DNA from 3 places in the Burkholderia plantarii genome. Region 3 is predicted to be linked to each of the others. Evidence: riboswitches for the same ligand, from Rfam matches in the RefSeq annotation. Region 3 holds a riboswitch; each other region holds the start of a gene.
What was found. Region 3 has a riboswitch for cobalamin ahead of bpln_RS14510 (TonB-dependent receptor plug domain-containing protein). Riboswitches for the same ligand answer to the same signal wherever they lie in the genome.
Positions count from the first base shown of each region.

Region 1: it holds a riboswitch for cobalamin, as region 3 does, so the genes downstream of both, cobG (precorrin-3B synthase) here and bpln_RS14510 (TonB-dependent receptor plug domain-containing protein) in region 3, are expected to answer to the same signal.
Region 2: it holds a riboswitch for cobalamin, as region 3 does, so the genes downstream of both, bpln_RS08635 (cobalamin biosynthesis protein) here and bpln_RS14510 (TonB-dependent receptor plug domain-containing protein) in region 3, are expected to answer to the same signal.

Region 1 covers NZ_CP007212.1:2,029,925-2,035,032, reverse strand. Annotated here, with positions in the region: gene cobM (precorrin-4 C(11)-methyltransferase) at 1-42, opposite strand, end outside; gene bpln_RS08735 (cobalt-precorrin-6A reductase) at 110-865, opposite strand; gene bpln_RS08730 (bifunctional cobalt-precorrin-7 (C(5))-methyltransferase/cobalt-precorrin-6B (C(15))-methyltransferase) at 862-2,082, opposite strand; cobalamin riboswitch at 2,191-2,382, shown strand; gene cobG (precorrin-3B synthase) at 2,618-3,958, shown strand; gene bpln_RS08720 (precorrin-8X methylmutase) at 3,964-4,590, shown strand; gene bpln_RS08715 (precorrin-2 C(20)-methyltransferase) at 4,587-5,108, shown strand, end outside.
Region 2 covers NZ_CP007212.1:2,002,234-2,007,341, reverse strand. Annotated here, with positions in the region: gene cobN (cobaltochelatase subunit CobN) at 1-497, opposite strand, end outside; gene cobW (cobalamin biosynthesis protein CobW) at 514-1,581, opposite strand; cobalamin riboswitch at 1,755-2,017, opposite strand; cobalamin riboswitch at 2,110-2,359, shown strand; gene bpln_RS37645 (hypothetical protein) at 2,485-2,634, opposite strand; gene bpln_RS08635 (cobalamin biosynthesis protein) at 2,627-3,088, shown strand; gene cobO (cob(I)yrinic acid a,c-diamide adenosyltransferase) at 3,137-3,739, shown strand; gene bpln_RS08625 (cobyrinic acid a,c-diamide synthase CobB) at 3,739-5,070, shown strand.
Region 3 covers NZ_CP007212.1:3,393,714-3,398,821, reverse strand. Annotated here, with positions in the region: gene bpln_RS14530 (SIMPL domain-containing protein) at 1-8, opposite strand, end outside; gene bpln_RS14525 (EVE domain-containing protein) at 221-682, opposite strand; RNA gene ssrS (6S RNA) at 796-977, opposite strand; gene bpln_RS14520 (cell division protein ZapA) at 1,059-1,373, opposite strand; gene bpln_RS14515 (coiled-coil domain-containing protein) at 1,370-1,720, opposite strand; cobalamin riboswitch at 1,961-2,237, shown strand; gene bpln_RS14510 (TonB-dependent receptor plug domain-containing protein) at 2,313-4,259, shown strand; gene bpln_RS14505 (FecCD family ABC transporter permease) at 4,308-5,108, shown strand, end outside.

The DNA of each region.
Region 1 (5,108 bases), 1.4 Mb from region 3:
CTCGGGGTCGCCCGGCCCCGCGCCGATGAAATACACCGTCATCTGTCGTGTTCTCCGTTGGAATGGCATGGCGCCGGGCATGCGGTCCGGCCGGCTTCCGCGCCCGGCATCACGACGCGCGCCAAGCGGCGAGCGCGTCGGCCAGCGCGGCCGGATCGTCGAAACGACGCCCGGCCTCGGGCAGCGTCGGCCGCTCGATCATCACGACCGGGATGCGCCGCTCGCGCGCGACCTCGAGCTTCGCCTCGGTCGCCGCGCCCCCGCTCATCTTGCTGACCAGTACGTCCACCCCGAGCAGCGCGAACAATGCACGCTCGGCGGACAGCTCGAACGGCCCGCGCGCGGCGATCACGTTCGCGCGCGCGTTGCCGGGATGCGCGTCGAGGCAGCGGACGGTCCAGTGCTGGTGCGCGGCAATCTCGTCCAGATGCGCGAGCGGCTCGCGGCCGAGCGTGAAGAACGGCCGCGCGAACGGCGCGATCGCGGCGGCCACGCCGGACCAGTCGCGCACCAGGCGCCAGTCGTCGCCGTCGCGCGCGGCCCAGGCCGGGCGGCGCAGCGCCCAGTAAGGCGTGCCGGTGGCCGCGCAGGCGGCCGCCGCGTTCGCGCTGATGCGCGCGGCATACGGATGCGTGGCGTCGGCCACCAGGCCGATGCCGGCCTCGCGCAGCCAGGCGGCCAGCCCGTCGGCGCCGCCGAAGCCGCCCACGCGCACCTCGCAGGCCAGATCGTCGGGGATCCTGCCGAGCCCGGCGAGGCTGTAGACGTCGGAGGCCGGCAGCGTGCGCGCGATCTTCAGCGCGTCGCCGGTGCCGCCGAGCAGCAGCACGCGCATGGCGGCGCGAGGCGTGTCGTGCGAGGTCATGCGCCGCCGTCCGCGAGCGGCTTGCGGACCTCGTAGAGCGTGACGGGCAGCGCCGGGCGCCAGGTGTCGAAGCCGCCGAGCGGCGCCGCGCCGGCCAGCGCGACGCGCGTGAGCGTGCCGCCGTGCCGGTCGCGCCAGTCGAGCAGCGCGGCCTCGGCCTGCAGCGTCACCGCGTTGGCCACCAGCCGGCCGCCCGGCTTCAGCGCGGCCCAGCAGGCGGCCAGCACGCCGGCCTCGCTGCCTCCGCCGCCCACGAACACCGCGTCGGGCACGGCAAGCCCGGCAAGCGCCTCGGGCGCGCGGCCCGCCACGATCGCGAGCCCCGGCACGCCGAGCCGGTCGCGGTTCAGCGCGATGGTCTCGCGGCGCACCGCGTCGGCCTCGATCGCGAGCGCCATGCACGATGGATGCGCGCGCATCCATTCGATGCCGATCGAGCCCGAGCCCGCGCCGACGTCCCACAGCAGTTCGCCCGGGGTCGGCGCGAGCCGCGCCAGTGTGATCGCGCGCATGTCGCGCTTGGTCAGCTGGCCGTCGTGCTGATAGGCGTCGTCGGGCAGGCCCGGGGTGAGCGGCACGGGCGGCGTGTCGGCCGCGCGCACGCAGTCGAGCGCGATCAGGTTCAGCGCGGCGACCTGCGGCGCGGGCCAGCCCTGCGCGAGCGCGTCGATGCGGCGCTCGTCGGGGCCACCCAGATGCTCGAACACGCTCATGCGCGTCGCGCCGTAGCCGGCCTCGGCCAGCCGCGCCGCGAGCGCGGCCGGCGTCGCGCCGTCGGCGCTCAGCACCAGCAGGCGCCGGCCATGATGCAGATGGCGCGCGAGCGCCGCGAGCGGGCGGCCGACGCACGACACGACCTCGAGATCCTGCAGTGCCCAGCCGAGCCGCGCCGCGGCCAGCGACGCTGCGGACGGCGCCGGCAGCACGCACAGTTCCTCGGCCGGCAGCTGCCTCGCGAGCGTCGCGCCCACGCCGTAGAACATCGGGTCGCCGCTCGCGAGCACGCACACGGCCTCGCCGCGCCGCGCCAGCAGCGCCGCGAGATCGAACGGCTTCGGCCACGGCTCGCGCCGCGCGCGCAGGCAGGCCGGCAGCATCGCCAGATGGCGCTCGCCGCCGATCACCACGGCCGCGTCGATCAGCGCGCGCCGCGCGCGCTTGCCGAGCCCCGCGAACCCGTCGTCGCCGATTCCGACCACCGTCAGCCACGCCGTCATGCCCCGTTCCCCATCCGTGCTCCACCCTTGCCGCGTTGCCGTCCATCGCCGCGCCGGGCACGCCGGCCGGCGCGCCCGGCGTATCTCGGCCGAACGAAAGCAGGCATAATACAGCCTCGTTCGCCGGTGCCCAACGGGCCTAACAGGGAACGCAGGGCGTGGCTTGCCGCGCCGCTGCGGCTGCCCCCGCAACTGCGCGCAGCGAGTGCGCCGCCCGTCGATGCCACGGCATGCCTGCCGGAAGGCGCGCGGCGGCAACCCGCTGCGCACCAGCAGACCTGCCGGCGCGATGAACGTGCCGGCCGGCATCAGGCGGGGTAAACCGATGCCGCTGCGGCGCACGCGCGAGTCGCGGGCGCCCGTCTCCCGCCGGCTCGCGACCTGACCCGGCACGCCGTTGACTCGTTCGTTATCCTCCCCTCGCTCGATCCATCGCCCGACCCTGAATCCGACCGAACGGCCGGCCGATGGCCGGAGCGATGTCGCGCCTGCCGCTGCCCCGCCCGCCGGCGCCGCGACCGCCGCCGCGCCGGCGATCCGGCCGAGCGCCTGCCCGGGGCTGGTGCGCGTGGTCGCGACGAAGGACGGCGGACTGTGCCGCGTGCGGCTGCCGGGCGGCCGGCTCGATGCCGCCGGCGCGCGCGCGCTCGCGGCGGCGGCCCGCGCGCACGCCTCGGGCGCGCTCGACGCGACCAACCGGGCGAACCTGCAGATCCGCGGCGTGTGCGCCGGCCACGAGGCCGCGCTCGCGGCGGCGCTGATCGAAGCGGGGCTCGGCCCGCTGCCCGACGGCGGCACCGATCTGGCCGCCGCGGCACTGCGCGACGACCTGCGCAACGTGATGCTGAGCCCGGCTGCCGGGCGCGATACGGGCGCGCTCGCCGACACGCGCGCGCTCGGCGCGGCGCTGCTGGCGATGCTGCAGACCGAGCCGCGCTTCGCCGCGCTGTCGCCGAAATGCTCGCTGCTGCTGGACGGCGGCGAGCGACTCGCCGCGCTCGATCATCCGCACGATCTCTGGTTCGCCGCGCTGCACGACGCCTCGGGCGAGCCGCGCTACGCGTTCGGGCTGGCCGGCCGCCCGCCCGTGACAGGCGGCGATGCGCCCGCGCTCGCCACGGTGGCGCCCGACCAGGTCGTGGCCACCGCCCATGCGCTGCTGCTCGCGTTCATCGAGCTCGCGCCGGCCGACGCGGCACGGCTGCGCGACGCGCTCGCCGTGCTGCCCGCCGAGGCGCTGCTCGCGCACGCGGCCGCGCGGCTGCCGTTCGCGCCGCACCGCGACGCGGCGCTGGCCGGCTGGCGCCGCGTCGCGGCCGAACCGCTGCGGCGCTTCGGCGTGCAGCCGGAGACGGACCCGGCCACGCGCCAGGTCGGCGCCCAGGTACCGCTCGGCCGGCTCGACGCGGCGACGCTCGTGGCGCTCGCGGCGCTGGCCGAACGCCACGGCGACGGCACGCTGCGCTTCACGCCATGGCAGAGCGTGCTGCTGCCCGGCGTGCGCGCGGCCGACGCCGACGCCGCGCTCGCCGCGCTGACGGCGCTCGGCCTCGTCGGCACGGCCGACGCGCCGCTCGCGCATCTGGTCGCCTGCGCGGGCAGCCGCGGCTGCGGCCGCGCGCTGGCCGACACCAAGGCCGACGCGCTGGCGCTGGCCGCGCGCCTCGCCGCGCCGGCCGAGGCGCATCTGAGCGGTTGCGCGCGCGCCTGCGCGCAGCCCTGGCCGGCCGCCGCCACGCTGGTGGCGGTCGAGGCCGGCCACTACGACCTTTACCGGCGCGACGGCGAGGCCGGCTTCGGCCGCCTCGCCGCGCGCCATCTGACGATCGACCAAGCCGCCGCGATGCTCGATGCGCCGCGGCGCACTCAGGACTGACTCGCATGCTCGACTACCTTCGCGACGGCCAGGCAATCTACCGGCAATCGTTCGCGACGATCCGCGCCGAAGCGGATCTGACGGCCATCCCGGCCGACCTGGAAAAACTCGCCGTGCGCGTGATCCACGCGTGCGGGATGGTCGACATCGTCGCCGACCTGCGCTTCTCGGCCGGCGCCGGCGCGGCCGGCCGCGCGGCGCTCGCGGCCGGCGCGCCGATCCTCTGCGACGCGCGGATGGTGGCCGAGGGCATCACGCGCGCGCGGCTGCCGGCCGCCAACCCGGTGTGCTGCACGCTCGGCGAGCCCGAGGTGCCGGCCCTCGCCGCGCAACTCGGCAACACGCGCTCGGCCGCCGCGCTCGAACTGTGGCGCCCGCAACTGGCCGGCAGCGTGGTGGTGATCGGCAACGCGCCCACCGCGCTGTTCCACCTGCTCGACATGCTCGACGCCGGCGCGCCGAAACCGGCGCTGATCCTCGGCTTCCCGGTCGGCTTCGTCGGCGCGGCCGAATCGAAGGCGATGCTGGCCGCCGACAGCCGCAGCGTGCCGTTCGTGGCCGTGGCCGGCCGGCGCGGCGGCAGCGCGATGGCCGCCGCCGCCGTCAACGCGCTGGCCACGGAGGTCGAATGAGCCTGCCGTTCGATTCGCTCCTGCCGCCCGTGCCGGCCGACCTGCTCGCCGACATCCCCGCCGCCCGGCCCGCTGACGTCCCGCCGGGCGCGCCGCGCGGCCGGCTGTTCGGCATCGGCGTCGGCCCCGGCGACCCCGAGCTGCTGACGCTGAAGGCCGTGCGCCTGCTGCGCGCGGCGCCGGTGGTGGCCTACTTCGTCGCCAAAGGCAAGAAAGGCAATGCCTACGGCATCGTCGAGGCGCATCTGGCCGAGAGCCAGTGCCAGCTGCCGCTGGTCTACCCGGTCACCACCGAGGCGCTCGCGCCGCCGCTCAGCTACGAACACATCATCGCCGACTTCTACGATACCGCCGCCGAGGTGGTGGCCGCGCATCTCGACGCCGGCCGCGACGTGGCCGTGATCTGCGAGGGCGACCCGTTCTTCTACGGCTCCTACATGTACCTGCACGACCGGCTCGCGCAGCGCTACGACACCGAGGTGGTGCCCGGCGTCTGCTCGATGCTCGGCGGCGCGGCC
Region 2 (5,108 bases), 1.4 Mb from region 3:
CCCACCCCGAGCGCATGGAACGCGATGCTGCGCAACAGCGCCTGCGCGTTGTGCGCACCGCCCTCGCGCAGATAGCGCCACCATTGCCGGCACAGCGCCGGCTCGACGGTGCTCCTGGCGATCAGGTTCGGATCTTCCTGCAGGTCGCCCGAGAACATCGCGAGCCGCTGGCCGCGCCGTTCGGCGAGCGCCACCACCTGCTCGATCCCGTAGGGCCAGTAGGCCTCGCCGCCGAGATGGTCGATCACCACCACACGCGCGTGCCGCAGCACGTCGTCGATATAGAAATCGACCGACGCCGGCTGCCGCAGGAACGTCACGTTGGCGAGCCGCACGCTAGGGAAACCCTCGCCGAGCAGCGGCACGGCGCTCGCGAGCAGCGACAGCGTGGTGTCCGCCGAGCTGAGGATCACGATCTCGGCGGGACGCTGGTCGATCCGGATCACGCCCTGCGTGTCGTCGACGAAGCCGCCCGGCGTGGTGCGCAGCAGATGCATGGTGGCGGCGGGCGCGTCAGGCCGCCCGCGCGGCGCCGAGCGCGGCCGTGAAGGCCTGCTGCAGCGCGGCCGCGTCGAGATCCTCGCCGATCAGCACGAAGCGGCTGACCTCGCCCTCGCCGTCCTGCAGCCTGCGGTCGAAGTAGCTGTCGAAGCGCCCGCCCACGCCCTGGATCACGAGCCGCATCGGCGTGTCCGGCAGCGCCGCGAAGCCCTTCACGCGATAGATCGTGTGGCCGTCCACCAGCGCGCGCAGCGCGGCGATGGTTGCCTCGCGCGAGGTGACGCGCGCCGCCACCACCACCGAGTCGAACTCGTCGTGATGGTGGTCGGCGTCGTCGGCCGAGCCGTGGTGGTCGTGGCGCAGATGGATGGTTTCCTCCGAGGCCGCGTTCAGGCCGATCAGCGTCGCCAGATCGAGTTCGCCGCGCTGCGCGCGCACGATCTTCACGTGGGCCGGAATTTCCTCGCGAATGGTGGCCTCGACCGAGGCGAACTGCGCGTCGTCGAGCAGGTCGGTCTTGTTGACGATCACGAGGTCGGCCGACGAGAGCTGATCGGCGAACAGCTCGTGCAGCGGCGATTCGTGATCGAGGTTCGGATCGGCGCGGCGCTGCTCGTCCACGGCCCCGGGGTTCTCGGCGAACTGGCCGGCCGCGGCGGCCGGGCCGTCCACCACCGTCAGCACCGCGTCGCAGGTGAAGCTGTTCTTGATCGACGGCCAGTTGAACGCCTGCACGAGCGGCTTGGGCAGCGCGAGGCCCGAGGTCTCGATCAGCACGTGGTCGATGTCGGCGCGGCGCTCGACGAGCGCTTCCATCACCGGATAGAACTCCTCCTGCACCGTGCAGCACAGGCAGCCGTTGGCGAGCTCGTAGAGCTGGCCGGCCGCTTCCGCGCCCTCTTCGCAGCCGATGCCGCAACCCTTCAGGATCTCGCCGTCGATGCCGAGCTCGCCGAATTCGTTGACGATCACCGCGATCCGGCGGCCCGACGCGTTCTCGAGGATGTGACGCAGCAGCGTGGTCTTGCCGCTGCCGAGGAAGCCCGTGACGACGGTCACGGGAATTTTGCGCATTTGCATGGGAAGGATTCCGTCGGTGAGTCAGTGGATGATGCCATCGGCGCGTGGCATGGGCGATCGCGCGAGCAGGCCGCCACGCCGGCGGCCGGGGACGGCGCGCCGCCTCCCGCGGCGCGTCCCTCCGGAACCTCGCGCGCCGCGCGCCGGACCGGGTCCGGACGCGCCGCGAACGCGGCGGTTCCACCGTTCTGGCCGGTATCCGGGCTGGCGATCGCACCGCTTCGCCTTCCCGGACGCCGGCGGCATCCAGTGGCCTGGCCGCGCGTGACTCGCACGCGCGGTGAAGCGGGCCTCGCATCGCCTGCGCGATGCATTCGCTTACCGTTGCGGGGGCAGCACAGGTTGATCGCGGCCGCGGCGCGGCCCGATGCCCTGTTTCCCGTTCAACTGCGTGCGCAGGAATCCGCACGCGAGCACCAAAACGGCTGCGAGTGTAGGCGCCGCGCCGGGACGCGTCAAGGCGGCCGGGCGGGCCTCGCGCGGGCCGTCCGGCGCCGGGCGCCGGGCCGTCCGCGCGCCGTCGCTGTGCTATCGTATGCGCGCGTCTGGTGCCCGCTGCCGCGCTCGCGGCGGCGGTTGAACGGGAAACAGGAAGCGATGCGCATCCAGCGGCGCCTCGCGTGGCCTGTGCTGTCCTCGCAACGGTACGCCGCCGGCGGCGCGCGCAAGCGGGCCGCGCGGATCGACGAACGCCACTGCCGCGCGCGGCGGGAAGGCCTCGATCCGTTCGTTTCGATCGGCGGTCAGCCCGGATACCGGCCGACGCAATGGCGGGTTCGCCCGCCCCGACACGGCGCTCGCGAGGTACGCGCGCCATCGTGGCCGCGCCAGCGCGCCGTTCCGATCAACCCAGGTTCGATCCCGCTTTCGCATGACCCGCTCCGCTTCGCGTCCGGCCCCGGATCACGCGTCGTCATCCGCCGCGATGCCGTCCGGTATGGCGCGCGCGTCTGATGCCGCGCCGTTGTCATCCTCGTCGCCCTCGTCGTTATCCTCGTTGCCTTCGTCTTCGTTGCCTTCGCCCGCGTGCGCGCCGGCCGCCGGGGTGCCCACCGCCGATGCCTGCGCCCCGTCCGCCGTGCCGCGGCGCGTCGCGATCGGCGTCGGCTGCCGCGCCGGCCGCCCGGCCGAGGCGATCGACGCCGCGATCGACGCCGCGCTCGCGCGCCATCCGGGCCTGGCGCGCGAGGCCGTCGCGCTCGTCGCGACGCTCGACGCGAAGGCGGCCGAGCCCGGCCTCGTCGCCTGCTGCGCGCGCCACGGCTGGCCGCTCGTCGCGATCACGCGCGAGGTGATCGCGGCACTGACAAGCGGGCACGGCGCGAGCAGCGAAGCCGGCGGCGACCCTGACGACGCGCCCGTGCAGGCGGTGCAGGCGGTGCAGGCGCGCTTCGGCGTCGCCGGCGTGTGCGAGCCCTGCGCGCGCGCGGCCGCGCCGAACGGCACGCTGCTGGTACCGAAGACGATCCTCGACGGCGTGACCGTCGCGATCGCCGGCCCGCTCTGAACCCATCCCTCTCCCCATTTCCGCACTCAGGACCCGAAGGACGATCCGATGAAAACCGATCCCGAATCGCATCAGCGCATGACCGAACGCCGCCGCGCCGGCCACGAGAAGAAACAGGCCGAGGCCACCGTCGAGAAGGGGCTCTTGATCGTCAACACCGGCAACGGCAAGGGCAAGAGCACGGCCGCGTTCGGCATGGCGGTGCGCGTGCTCGGCCACGGCATGCGGCTCGGCGTGGTGCAGTTCATCAAGGGCGCGCTGCACACGGCCGAGCGCGACCTGCTGAACAGCTTCGCGCAGTGCGACTTCGTCACGATGGGCGACGGCTACACCTGGAACACGCAGAACCGCGACGCCGACATCGCCACCGCGCGCAAGGGCTGGGACGAGGCGCGCCGCATGATCGAGAGCGGCGACTACCAGATGGTGATCCTCGACGAGCTGAACACGGTGCTGAAGTACGAATACCTGCCGCTCGACGAGGTGCTGGCCGTGCTGGCCGCGCGCGCGCCGCTGCTGCACGTGGTGGTCACCGGCCGCCACGCGCCCGACGCGCTGGTGGAGGCCGCCGATCTCGTCACCGAGATGCGGCTCGTCAAGCACCCGTACCGCGAGCAGCACGTGAAGGCGCAGCGCGGCGTGGAGTTCTGATGACGACGGCCGGCGCGCCCGCCTGCCCCGCGCTGTTCGTCAGCGCGAGCGGTTCGGGCCAGGGCAAGACCTCCGTGACCGCCGGGCTCGCGCGGCTGCACCGGCGGCTCGGCCGGCGCGTGCGCGTGTTCAAGACCGGCCCGGACTTCCTCGATCCGATGATCCTCGCGCGCGCGAGCGGCGCCGAAGTCGAGTCGCTCGATCTCGGCATGGTCGGCGAGGCCGGCTGCCGCGCGCTGCTGGCACGCGCGGCAGCCGAGGCCGACGTGATCCTGATCGAGGGCGTGATGGGGCTCTACGACGGCACGCCGAGCAGCGCCGACCTGGCCTGCCGGTTCGGCGTGCCGGTGGCCGCGGTGATCTCGGCGAAATCGATGGCGCAGACCTTCGGCGCGCTCGCGTTCGGGCTCGCACGCTTTCGCCCCGAGCTGCCGTTTCACGGCGTGCTCGCCAACCGGGTCGGCTCGGCGCGCCACGCGACGCTGCTGCAAGCCGCGCTGCCCGACGACATCCGCTGGCTCGGCCACCTGTCGACCGACGCCGGCATCGCGCTGCCCGAACGGCACCTCGGGCTGCATCAGGCCGGCGACATCGCCGATCTCGACGCGCGGCTCGAACGCACGGCCGACGCGCTCGCGGCCACCACGCTCGCCGAGCTGCCGCCGCTGGTGCGCTTCGCGCCGCCCGAGCCCGCCCCACCGCTGCCGCGCTGGCTCGACGGCCTGCGGGTGGCGGTGGCGCGCGACGCCGCGTTCTCGTTCATCTATCCGGCCAATCTCGCGCTGCTGGCCACGCTCGGCGCGCGCGTGACGAGCTTCTCGCCGCTCGCCGACGAGCCGCTGCCCGACTGCGACGCGCTCTATCTGCCGGGCGGCTATCCCGAGCTGCATGCGGCGCGCCTGGCCGGCAGCGCGCGCAGCGCGGCCGGCATCGCCGCGCACGTGGCGGCCGGCCGGACCGTGCTGGCCGAATGCGGCGGGCTGCTCTACCTGTGCGAGACGCTGACCGACGCCGAGGGCACGACCACGCCGATGCTCGGCCTGCTGCCGGGCGCCGCCACCATGCAGCGGCGCTTCACGGCGCTCGGCATGCAGCGGCTCGACACGCCGCACGGGCCGCTCAACGGCCATACCTTCCACTATTCGAAGCTGGCGACGCCGCTCGCGCCGGCCGCGATGGCCGCGCGCCCCGACGACGGCGCGCGCGGCGAGGCCGTGTACCGGCACGGGCCGATCGTGGCGAGCTACCTGCATGCGTACTGGCCGTCGAACCCGCGCGGCCTCGCGAGCCTGCTGCGCGGCGAATGGCCCGACGCCTCCGCGCGTCTCTGAGCGAGGCCGGCGCGGCGGGCGCGCGCCACGTCGAAAGC
Region 3 (5,108 bases):
TTTTTCATCGTATGAGCTCCGGTTGGTGCGCGGCTGCCGCGAGCGTTCGAGCGTTCGCGGTGCCGTGCGTCGTGTCGAGGCAAACGGGCGGCGATGCGTTGCCGTCCGTGTTCCGCCCGTTTGCGCGAACGTTAGGCCGATGAAAGACGCGCCGAGTTCCGGCGCCGCGCCTGCAATCCGGCCGATCCCGCCAATCCGGGCCGGCGCGGCGGCGCGGGCTTCACTTCATCAGCCGTTCGGTGATGAAGCGCCATTCGGCGCGCGTGACCGGCGTGATCGAAAGCCGGTTGCCCTTGGCGAGCACGCGCATCCCGGCGAGTTCGTCATGCTCGCGCAGCGCGGCGAGCGGCACGAGCGCCGTCTTCTTCACGAAGCGCACGTCCACCAGCGTCCAGCGCGGCGCGTCCGGTTTCGATTTCGGATCGTAGTACGGACTGTCCGCGTCGAACTGGGTCGGATCGGGATACGGCGTGGACGAGACCTCGGCGAGCCCGGCGATGCCCGGCTCGGGGCAGCTCGAGTGGTAGAACAGCACGCCGTCGCCCACCTGCATCGTGTCGCGCATGAAGTTGCGTGCCTGATAGTTGCGCACGCCGGTCCACGGCAGCGTGCGGCGCGGCGCGGCGGCGAGATCGTCGATGCTCGCCTCGTCCGGTTCGGATTTCATCAGCCAGAATTGCATGGATGCTCCGCGGGGACAGAGAGACAGGGAACGGGGGAGAGGCGGGCCGCGCGCCGCGTGAAAGCGGCGGCGCCAATGAAAAACGGCACCGGACAAAGTCCGATGCCGTCGAATAGGTCCCCGCCTTGGCCGCTAGGCCGGCATCCTGAACCTGAGGTTCAGAATTGGTCGCAGTTAGCAGCACTTCGGGTACATCAGACAGAGTGACGCGCGCGCCCGTGCTACAAATTTCCGCAACCGTGCACATGGCATTGGTTCAAGGAATATATGACCTTGGCGAACCAGGCAGGGAAGCTGAGTAAATCGTTCCAGCAAAAACCATCGTACTGCAAAACCGTTCGAGCCGAACCGCCGGTGGCCGCTGCGAGCGCGCTGCTTATCGCGCTTCGTGCTGGGCCAGTACCGCGCCGAGCTGTTCGTTCATGTGGCGCATTGTACGCCGGATTTCCTCGGCGGGAAATGCTTCTCCGTGACGAACGCTCTGTTGCAGGCGAAGCAACTCCGAGGCCAGCGACAGCGCGGCCATCACGGCGATCCGGTCGGTGCCGCGCACCGAGCTGTTGGTGCGGATCTTCGACATCTCGGCGTCCACGCGCGCGACCGCCTCGAGCAGCGCCGCTTCGGTTTCCGGCGAGCACGCGAGGCGATACGCCTGGCCGAGAATCGAGACTTCGATCTGCTTGGTGGTCATGCATGTTCTCCGTGGCTGGCCGCGCCGCTGCCCGCTGCTTCGGCCGGTGCGTCGAGCAGGTCGAGCTGGCTCTCGCCATCGGCGGTCTGCTTCGTGCGCGGCAGCTTTTCGAGGATCGCGTTCAGTTTCACTTGGGCGTCGTCGATCTTCGCGGAGAGCGTGTCGCGTTCGGCCACCAGCGCGTTGCGTTCCTCGCGCAGCTGGTCGAGTTCGACGCGCACGGCTTCGGCCTGCGCACGCAGTTGCGCGACTTGCTCCTCGAGCGCGAGACGTTCCGTATGATGGCGTTGGTTCAGCGCGATCAGGCGGCCAATGTTCTGGGATAGGGTTTCGAGTTCGTTGAGCATCTGCTGCGTCCTCTAAAGACCGGGCATTTTAGCGCGGAAACTCCGGCGTTCCGACTTTTGTAACGTATCCAGACGTAACACCCCCGCTTCTTGCCGCGAAATACGTCGCAAGTGACGCGTGATGCGCGCGAGGCCGGCGGATTGTTCGCGCCGGGGCGCGGATCGACGGCGCGGCGCGCGGCCTGGCGTGTCTGCCGCAAACGCGCGCCGCGCGTTCCTTGACGCTCGCCGGACCCGCTCCTACACTGGCGCCGCTTCGGTGCATGCGTGCGAGATGACGTCGCACGCGGTTAAACGGGAAGCAGGAAGCCGCCGATACGGGCGCGCCAACCTGCGCTGCCCCCGCAACGGTAAGCGACCGCGTCGATCGTGCCTCGGTCATGACGCGAACCGCCCCTCGAGATCGGCCGTCCCCGCTCGCGCGACGACGGATGGCCGCGGCCACTGCGCGTCGTTGCGCGGGAAGGCGGGGCCGGTGGTCGCCAGCCCGGATACCGGCCGGAGCGGGGAAGCGTGTCGCCCGCGTGCGCCGTTTCCGTGAGGCGGAACCTGCGGGGAAGCGGGGGCCGCGCTGCTCCACAGGATGTTTCCAATGCGTACCCGTTTGGTTCGCGCCATGCTCGCCGCGCTCTGCGGCCTGCCCGGCCTCGCGCGGGCGCAGGCCGCCGCGCCTGTCGCCGTATCTGCAGCCCCATCCGCGCCGCTTGCGTCTTCGTCCTCGTCTGCCTCCGCGCCGACTGAGGCACCGGCTGCCGGCACGGCCGCCGCCGTGCCGGTCGCGCTCGACTCCGTCGTCGTGACCGCGAGCCGCGGCCCGCAGAAGCTCGCCGACGCGCTGCCGCAGACCACGCTGTTCACGCGCGAGGACATCGACGGCGGCAGCGCGACCGACCTGCCCGGGCTGCTCGCGCTCGCGCCCGGCGCGCAGATCGTGCGCAACGGCGGCCCCGGTGCCAGCACCGCGCTGTTCCTGCGCGGCGCGCAATCGACCCAGTCGCTGGTGCTGATCGACGGCGTGCGCGTCGATTCCGCGAGCCTGGGCGCCGCGCAGATCAGCCAGCTGCCGCTCGAGCAGATCGATCACGTCGAGGTGGTCAACGGCAACGTCTCGTCGCTGTACGGTTCGGGCGCGATCGGCGGCGTGGTGCAGGTGTTCACGCGCGACGGCGGCGATCATCCGCCGCGCTTCTGGTTCTCGGCCGGCTATGGCAGCTATCACACGCAGTCGCAGGACGCGGGCGTGTCGGGCCGGCTCGATGCCGACGGCCGCACCACGTTCTCGCTCGCGCTCTCGCGCGACAAGACCGACGGCTTCTCCGCGCTGAACCCGGCGCAGCAGCCGGGCGCGAACCCGAACGCGAACGGCAACCTCACCGAGAGCGTTTCGGCCGCGCTCAAGCATCGCTTCGCGAGCGGCTGGACGGCCGGCGTCACCTACTTCCAGTCGAACGGCGAGAACAGCTACGACAATGCGTTCGGCCTGCCCACCGACCTCAACACGCTCTATAGCCGCGTGCAGCAGGCCTCGGTGTTCGCCGACGGCAAGCTGGCCGACTGGTGGACCACGCATTTGCGCGTCTCGACCGGCAACGACCGCAGCCAGTCCTGGTTCAACGGCGCCTACACCGACCACTTCAACACCGACAACCGCCAGTACACCTGGCAGAACGATTTCCGTCCCGCGCGCGACCAGACCATCCAGGCGGGCTACGAGCGGCTCGACCAGGCGTTCGATTCGGACGAGTACTCGGCGCCGCAGCGCCACGTCAATTCGGGCTGGCTCGGCTACACGGGCCGCTTCGGCAACAGCCGGTTCCAGGCCAACGTCCGGCGCGACCAGTATTCGGATTTCGGCGGCGCGAACAGCTACTATCTCGGCTACGGCCTCGACCTGAGCGAGCACTGGACGGTCACGGCGAGCTATTCGGACGCGTTTCGCGCGCCGAGCTTCAACGACCTGTACTTCCCGGGCGCGAGCAATCCCGCGATCCAGCCGGAGCGCAGCCATTCGGTGGAGGCGGCGCTGCAGTACGCCTCGGACGCGCTCGGCGTGATGCGCCTGAGCCTGTTCCAGACGCGCTACACGAACCTGATCCAGTACGTGCCCGACGCCACCGGCTTCGTCTACACCGCGCAGAACGTCGGACGCGCCAAGGTGCAGGGCGTGGAGGGTTCGTGGCAGGGACATCTCGGCAAGACCGACCTGCGCGTGTCGGCGACGCTGCAGAATCCCGTCGACGAGAGCGCGAACCAGGATCTGGTGCGCCGCGCGCGGCACTTCGCGTCGTTCTCGGCGAACCGCGCGTTCGGGGGCTGGCGCGTGGGCGGCGAATGGCTCGCGAGCGGCGCGCGCGACGACAACGGCGAGCCGCTCGGCGGCTACGGCATCGTGAACCTGACGGCGCGCTACGACATCACCAAAGCGTGGTACGTGAGCGCGCATCTCGACAACCTGTTCAACAAGGACTACCAGCTTGCGTATGCGTACAACACGCCGCGCCGCGGCGCCTACGTCACGATCGGCTGGCGGCAGCAGTAGCGCGCCGATCGGGCCGCGCGCGCGGCGCGCATGTCCTTGCACGGCGCCATGACGCCCGGCCGGGCCGCCGCGATCTGGGCCGCGCTCGCGCTCGCGGCGGGGCTCGTGCTGGTCGCGTCGCTGGCGCTCGGCAGCGTGCCGATCGCGCCGTGGCACGCGCTTGGCGCGCTGTTCGCGCCGGGCGGCGACGCGCTCGCGGGCGAGATCGTCACCACGCTGCGCCTGCCGCGCGCGCTGGCCGGCTTCGGCTGCGGCGCGCTGCTGGCGCTGGCCGGGGCGCTGCTGCAGGTGCTGCTGCGCAATCCGCTCGCCGAGCCCTACGTGCTCGGCGTGTCGGGCGGCGCGGCCGGCTTCGCGCTGGCGGCGATGATCGCGGGCGCCGCATGGTGGCTCGTCGATGCGGCCTCGTTCGTCGGGGCGCTGCTGTCGATCGCGCTGGTGCTGGGCCTGACGTGCCGGCCATTGGCGCGCGGTGCGGGGCGCGCCACCGCGGGGGACGCGCGCGACGCGTCGCCGAGGCTGCTGCTGACCGGCGTCGTGATCGCGGCCGGCTGGGGCGCGCTCGTCACGCTGATGCTGTCGATCGCACCCGACAACCGCCTGCGCGGCATCCTGTTCTGGCTCGCGGGCGACCTCGGCAGCGCGGCGCCGCCGTGGTTCGCGCTTGGCGCGCTGGCCTGCGCCGCCGCCGCCGCGCTGCCGGTCGCGCCGCAGCTGAATGTGCTGCTGCGCGGCGACACCGCGGCTGCCGCGCTCGGCGTGCCGGTCGCGCGGCTGCGGCTGCGGATCCTGCTGATCGCCTCGCTGGCCGCCGCGGCAGCGGTCACCACGGCCGGCACCATCGGTTTC